Regions from separate parts of the Deinococcus radiotolerans genome, predicted to be linked through region 1. Evidence: riboswitches for the same ligand, from Rfam matches in the RefSeq annotation. Region 1 holds a riboswitch; each other region holds the start of a gene.
The links. A riboswitch is a leader RNA that binds a small molecule or an ion and turns the genes downstream of it on or off. The one in region 1 is predicted to bind cyclic di-GMP.

Region 1 (2,259 bases):
CCTCGGCACGCGCCTCAACAGCCCTGGGGCGCCGGTGCAGACGCCGTCAAGGGATTCCGGCGGTTCACTTCACGCAGCGGCGGAAGGCCCCCAGTGCGGCCTCGCTGGTCGTCAATCGCCAGTCCACCCGACCGTCTTTCAGGTGAAACCAGAACGCCCGGCGGATCTTGCCGAAGCCCGGCAGGTCCGCGCACATGTACCGGATCCACGCGGCCTTGCTGCCCCCCTGCTCCACGCTGGACAGTTCGCCCAGCTGCACGGGTTTGCCCACCGCCACGCGCTTGAGCTCCGCGTAGGACGGCCCGAAGGTGTCCCGGAAACTCAGCCAGCGGTTCCAGGGGTTCGTGGTGCCCCAGTTGTAGCCGTCCAGGCCCACTTCATTCACCCACGCTCCGCCGGGGTACAGCGCCTTGTAGGAACTCAGGGCGCCGGGGAAGAGGATATTCGGTGTCCACACCCAGCGGACCGGGGCTTTCTCCGCGCGGAAGACGTTGACCATGTGCCGCCACGCGCGGATGAAGTCGGCGGGCGTGTTGGTGCGGGTCAGCTGGTACGTGCCCCAGTTGCCGTTCATCTCCGGGGCGAACGTGATCTTGACCGTGGCGCCGCCACTGCGGATGTCCCGCGCGAACTTCTTCAGGTAGGCGTCGTGGCGGCCAGAGGCGATGTCACGGTAGGGCACGCCCACGGCAGTCCCATCCGGTTTGCGGATGCGGGGCTGCCAGGAGAGTTCCAGTTCACGCTTCTGTCCCGTGAGTGCCCTGGCGTACTCCCGCTGGAAGGGCACGTTCCAGTCCTGGAACCAGCGGACGGACGTGAAGGTGCAGTTCACCTTGCGTTCCACCGCAGTCAGGACCTCAAGGCTGTTGACCGTCAGGCCGAAAATGCCGCAGCTGGGCAGGCGGGAGCTGGGTGCAGCCTGACTGCTCAGGAGGATCAGCGGTGTCAGGGGCAGCAGGATGGACAGGTAGCGTCTCACGTGTGCCTCATTCTGGCGGCGTGCCCAGTTCCGGCGGGATTCATCCGGATGAACGCACAGTGGCCCCGTATTAATGAAAAGGCCGTACTGGTCGGGCTGAATTGCAATTTCGGCACACCCCCAACGCCCCCCATTGACCGAAATTTTCAGAGGCTTCCCGTTCATCGACGCGCAATCACATCGGCCTACCTTGAATCGCAGAGGGACAGCCGAGCCGCGTGCCGGACTGTCCCCGCAACTGCCGGGAGGCGTCGATCCTCGTCTTTGAATCGGTCACCTGTACGAGACGAGAGGAGCCAGTGGTGAGACCGCCCCGAGGGAGGACTCACCATGACTGTTATTCCAGCGCTGCCATCTACCCTGCTCGGTCAGGTCATGCTGATCATCGGCAGCCTGCTGCTGCTCAAAGCCGTCCTGACGATCACCCTGTCCCTGGTTCACCGTGCCCGTCAACGTCAGCGGCTGCTCAGCGTGGCCGGCCAGCGCCTGCCCGGTGTGAGCGCCATGATCGCCGCGTACAACGAGGAAGTCGGCATTGCCGACACCATCCGTTCTGTCCTTGCGCAGGACATCCCCGAGTTGCAGGTCATCGTGGTGGATGACGGCTCCACGGACGACACCGCCCGCATCGCCGAGGAGTTCGCCCAGGCCGACCCGCGCGTGCTGGTCCTGCGCAAACCCAACGGTGGCAAGGCCAGCGCCCTGAACCTCGCCTCCCAGCACCTGCGCTACCCGGTCGCGGTGAGCGTGGACGCCGACTCCGCCCTGGCCCCGGGCACCCTGGCTACCCTGGCCCAGCACTTTAATGATCCCCGGGTGGGCGCCGTGGCCGGCGACGTGCGCGTCGCTGGGCCCGTCACGTCACTCACGCAGATGCAGAGCCTCGAGTACACCATCGGTCAGCACATGGAGCGGCGCTCCCAGGACATGCTGGGTGCCCTGAGCGTCGTGCCGGGCGCTGCCGGCGCGTTCCGCAGCGACCTTCTGCGCCGCCTGCAGTACAGCAGCGACACCCTCACCGAGGATATGGACCTCACCATTGCCATTGCCCAGGCCGGCTACCAAGTGCGGTTCGAACCCAATGCCGTGAGCTACACCGAGCCGCCCATCGCCATGAAGAGCCTGTGGCGTCAGCGGATGCGCTGGATGTACGGCACCTTCCAGGTCATGGCCAAGTACCGCCACCTGATCATGAACGCCCGTGGCGGCCGCCTGGGCTGGCTGACCCTGCCCTACGTGCTCGTGTACGGCCTGGTGCTGGGTGGCGCTGGCCCCGCCTT
Region 2 (2,259 bases), on a different contig from region 1:
TCGAGAAGGGCACGTCCCGCGCGATCAGAGCGCGCAGCAGCGCCTCGGGGGCGCCCGTGCGCAGCTGCGCGTGCCCCTGGGCGTCCACGCGGACGTCCTCGGCGCCCGGCAGGTGCCGCAGCTCGGCCAGTACCAGATCGGACGTGAAGCTCACGCGCGCCCCGCCCGCCTGCGAGCGCAGCGCCTCTGGGCTACCGTCCGCCAGCACCGCCCCGGCGTTCATGACGACCACCCGGTCCGCGGCGCGTTCGGCCTCCTCCAGGTAGTGCGTGGTGAGCAGGATCGTGCGCCCCGCCGCCTTCAGGGCAGTCACAGCCTCCCAGAACGCCAGTCGGCTCTGGGCGTCCATGCCGGTGGTGGGCTCGTCGATCAGCAGCACCTCGGGATTCCCGACCGCCGCCAGCGCGAACGCCAGGCGCCGCTTCTGCCCACCGGACAGCGCGCCCGAACGGCGGTGCGCCACGCCCTCTAGGTCAGCCAGGGCTAGTGCCTGCGCCACCGGCAGCGGCGCCGGGTAGAACGACGCCAGCAGCGTGACCGCCTCGCGCACGGTCAGCGCGGGTGGCAGCGCGCTCTCCTGCGGCATCGACCCGATCCGGGCGCGTACCACGTCATCGCGGGGGTTGCCGCCCAGCACGCGCACCTGACCCGCGCTGGGCGCCGCCAGCCCCAGCATCAGGTTGATGGCGGTGGTCTTGCCCGCCCCGTTCGGCCCCAGCAGCGCCGTGAGTTCCCCGGCGCGCACACTCAGGTTCAGGTCGCGCAGCGCCGTCACCCGCCCGAAGGTCTTGTTCACACCGCTCAGTTCGATCGCGTTCATGCCCCCAGCGTGCCAGGGCCGCGCGGCGCGCCCCAGTGCCGCCTGTCAGGCGCGCCGGGTGACAGGTGTCATACCGGACGGCGTGGCCAGGGCCGAATCAGGACCAGCGGGTCCGGGCCGCCTTACTGCCCGATGCGGACGTTGAAGTTCTGGGTCTGCTCGGTGACGTTCTGCGCGAGGTCGTACACGCGGACGGTCACGGTGTGCTCGCCGTTGCTGCCCGCCTCGAAGTACTTCGCGTAGGAGTTGTACGCGGTCGGGTCGTCCACGAAAGTCTGCCCGTCGATGATCAGCACCACGCGGGACACGGCGACGTTGTCCTGGGTGGACAGGCGGAAGAACACGTTGCCCTTTTCCCGCAGCGTCTGGGGGTTCATCACCATGGTGACCTTGGGGGCCGTCACGTCGATGTGGCTGTCGGTGGACTGGGAGGTGGTGCTGGGCGTGGCGGGGCCACCGCAGCTGGTGGCCAGCACCGCGATCAGTGCAGACAGAAGAAATGCGCGCATGGGGTACTCCTCCTGCGAGGGGTCGCAGTTGGTGGGTCCAGCGTCCAGCCGGGCTGGAACACTGGTCGAAAAGCCGGTCGCACCACTGGCTCCACGTGTCCCAGGTGCCCGCATACAGGACCACGCTTCGTCGCCTCTTCTCGCCCGTTGTCTCCGTAGCGAGTGAGGTCATGATGGCGGCCGCTGCCCTTCGCACCTGTCACACGTCCCCGCATGAACCGTTCCTGAGTGACCCACACGCACAGCCCCGCGCGGACCTCCACCGTCTGGCCCGGGGGCCTGCGGGGATGGACCGGCGTGCCCTGCGTCTGGGACGGCTTCCGCCTGGGCTGGCCAGGCCGCCAGCGCCGGCCGGACAGGGCCCCGACCCGCCGGACGTGGGCGCCCGGTCAGGACGGAGGCGCCCAGTAACAGTTCTGTCAGAATCCGCCGCCCCGCCAGATGAAGACCGCGTGGACGGGGTGGTCAGTGCCCTAGTGCGCGCGCGGCGGTGCAGCGGGCGCCGCCGCTAGAGTGACGGCACGCAAGTCGCCCACCGCGTGGGCGCGGGAGGATGCATGAAGTACGTTTCCACGCGCGGCGCGCGCGACCTCGGGTCCTTCTCGGACGTGCTGCTCTCGGGCCTCGCCCCGGACGGCGGGCTGGCGATGCCCGAGTCGATTCCCACAGTCACGCCTGAGCAGCTGGCCGCGTGGCGGGACCTCAGCTACGCGGACCTCGCCTACGAGGTGATGCGCCCCTTCATCACGGACATCCCCGAAGCGGACCTGCGCGCCCTGCTGCGGAGCACGTACACGCAAGAGGTCTTCCACAGCCCCGAGATCACGCCCCTGACCCCGCTGGGCGAGACGGGTCCGGACGGGGGCGGCCTGTACCTGCTGGAACTGTCAAACGGGCCGTCCCTGGCGTTCAAGGACATGGCCATGCAGT
Region 3 (2,259 bases), on a different contig from region 1:
TGCCGCTGGTGTCCTCCGCGATCACCACGACGCTGTAGTCCCCGTCCTTGGCGGGCGTCCACGCGGCCGTCCAGTTGCCCTGGCTGTCGCCGGTCAGGGCCGCGACGCCGCCACTCTGCTCGGCGGGGTTGTTGCTGGCCACGAGGTTGCCGTCCACGTACGCACGGACGTTCTGCACGCCCTGGTCGTCCCCGACCGTACCGGTCAGGTTCAGCGCGGCGCCCGTCGAGGCCGAGGCGGTCGCGAAGGTCAGCGTGGGCATGACCGTGTCGGTGGTCAGCCCGTTGGTCTGGATCTGCTTGGCGAAGCTTTCGCTGACCGTCTGGTAGCTGGCGGTGTCCGTGCCGGCGACCTGCACCCACGCCTGGAAGGTGGCGGTGACGTTCAGTTCACTGTCGGTGTCCGTACCGCGCGACGTGACGTTCACGCCGATCTTGCTGCCCGCGCCGTTCAGCACGCCGTCGCTGACGTTACCCAGGGTGTAGGTCACGGGGCCGATGTCGCTGGTGGGGACGGTGGCGGACGCGCCGCTGTTCACGGGTGCGGTTTTCAGGTTGAGGCTGAGGTTGAACGTCGTGTCGGTGTACAGCTCGTTCATGCTCAGGCTGGGTGCCAGGGTGCTGGTGGCCGCGTCGTACACCGCGTGGGATTTGATGCGGATGACGGTGTTGTTCTTGTCGACCGTGCCGGCGTTCTCCGCGGCGGGGCCGTACGCGAGGAGGGTGGCGCTGGTCGCGTCGTCCTTGACCTTGTTTTCGAAGGTGTAGTCCCCTTTGGGGAGGAGCAGGAGGCGGTGGTAGCTGTTGGCGCTGTTCAGGGTCAGGGTGGTGGCGCCGGTGCCGGTGGGGTCGTAGGTGGTGCCGTTGAAGGTGACGGTCTTGCCGGCGCTGTCGCGGACGGTCACGTCGTAGTGGCGGGCGGGGGCGTCGCCGGTGAGGCCCTGTGCGCCGAGGCCCTGCCCTGCGAAGGCGGGCGCGCTGACCTCGACCTTCATGAGGGGTCCTTTGGCGGTGGGGGTGACGGCGCGCTGGCCGCAGGACGCGAGGGCCAGGGTGAGGGTGGTCAGGGCAAGGGTGGTGTTGAGGACTGAACGCATGGGTGCTCCTGTGGCGCCTTCCGGGGAAGGGGCCGTGCGTGAAAGGCGTGGTGTGATGCGCGGTGGGCGCGGTCGAACGCAGGCAACTTAGTGAATGTGTCGTTAGCGCAGCGTTAAGAGCCTCGGCAGGGGCGGCAGGAAGGAACGCGTCAGGACTCCAGGCCGGTGTGCAGGCACGCCAGCGGAAAGAACTCGACCCGGGGGCCGTGGACGGGGAGACGCTGCGGTGGGCGCACCACTGGCTCAGTCGGACCAAGGTGCCCGGGTAAGGGCCCGACATCATCGCCTCGCATCAGGTTGCTGTTTAAAAATTCACCTGTGCCTCATACTCTGCGGCTGGTCATTTCACAGAAACCTTACAACGTGAGATGGTTCCATGAGTCTGCAGTGGGCCCTTCCCTGAGTTGCCCTGCCATCCTGCTGACCACAACGCACGCGTGGAAGCCAGGCGCCGCCTCGATGGTGGGCAACGTTGACCGGACGCCCAGGGCCACGCCAGGACACGCCGTCCGGCAGTCGAATATCCCGACGCTCCTCCTTCTGGCGCCACACGCCGACCACCCGCGTCACCGCCTGCCGCGTGGCCCGGAGCAACAGGCCCAGGCCAGCGGCCCGGAGCCGATATGCCAGGGCTGACCGGGTACCGTTCAACCCCCGCTGCCGCAGCACCTCGCGGCTCACGGGGACCAGCCCGGCCGCTCTCATGCAGGGTCCGCGCATGACACGTGAGGCCTTCTTCCGGCGCGGTCGTCATGAAGCAGGTCACCGTCACGCCCAGGTGCACCGCGAGGTGCTGCAGGGAGACGCAGTTCATCTGGCCGTGCGCTTCAGTGTCTAGGTTCAGCGCCAAGGTGTCCATTTCGATCCTGGGCACGGCCAGGCGGGCTGCTGTAGTAATGCAGTCGTCATCATATCGGGCCTGACAACTGACTCGGTGTACACGCCAGTAGCCCCCTTCCTCGAGCACCGCCCGGGATGAACAGTGAGAAGCCCACACAAGGTCGCCGTTTCCCCGCTTTCAGCGTTTGGTGACGTGAGGGGCGAGGCCACCGCTGCCGATAGGCGCTTTCCTGCCGCGCTCATCTGGTCGGGTGCGCCGCGTGTAAGGACGCTGTGACCCGCCAGCCAGCAGAGTATGAGGCAAGAATGAAGTTCTTCACCAT

Region 2: it holds a riboswitch for cyclic di-GMP, as region 1 does, so the genes downstream of both, IEY63_RS18435 (Ig-like domain-containing protein) here and IEY63_RS02700 (glycosyltransferase family 2 protein) in region 1, are expected to answer to the same signal.
Region 3: it holds a riboswitch for cyclic di-GMP, as region 1 does, so the genes downstream of both, IEY63_RS15895 (Ig-like domain-containing protein) here and IEY63_RS02700 (glycosyltransferase family 2 protein) in region 1, are expected to answer to the same signal.

What each region holds. Positions count from the first base shown of each region.
Region 1 is NZ_BMPE01000001.1:556,670-558,928, reverse strand. Features, by position in the region: gene IEY63_RS02705 (glycoside hydrolase family 26 protein) at 65-979, opposite strand; cyclic di-GMP riboswitch class II at 1,215-1,302, shown strand; gene IEY63_RS02700 (glycosyltransferase family 2 protein) at 1,310-2,259, shown strand, end outside.
Region 2 is NZ_BMPE01000019.1:22,690-24,948, reverse strand. Features, by position in the region: gene IEY63_RS18440 (ABC transporter ATP-binding protein) at 1-820, opposite strand, end outside; gene IEY63_RS18435 (Ig-like domain-containing protein) at 943-1,329, opposite strand; cyclic di-GMP riboswitch class II at 1,392-1,476, opposite strand; gene thrC (threonine synthase) at 1,887-2,259, shown strand, end outside.
Region 3 is NZ_BMPE01000012.1:8,510-10,768, forward strand. Features, by position in the region: gene IEY63_RS15895 (Ig-like domain-containing protein) at 1-1,096, opposite strand, end outside; cyclic di-GMP riboswitch class II at 1,312-1,395, opposite strand.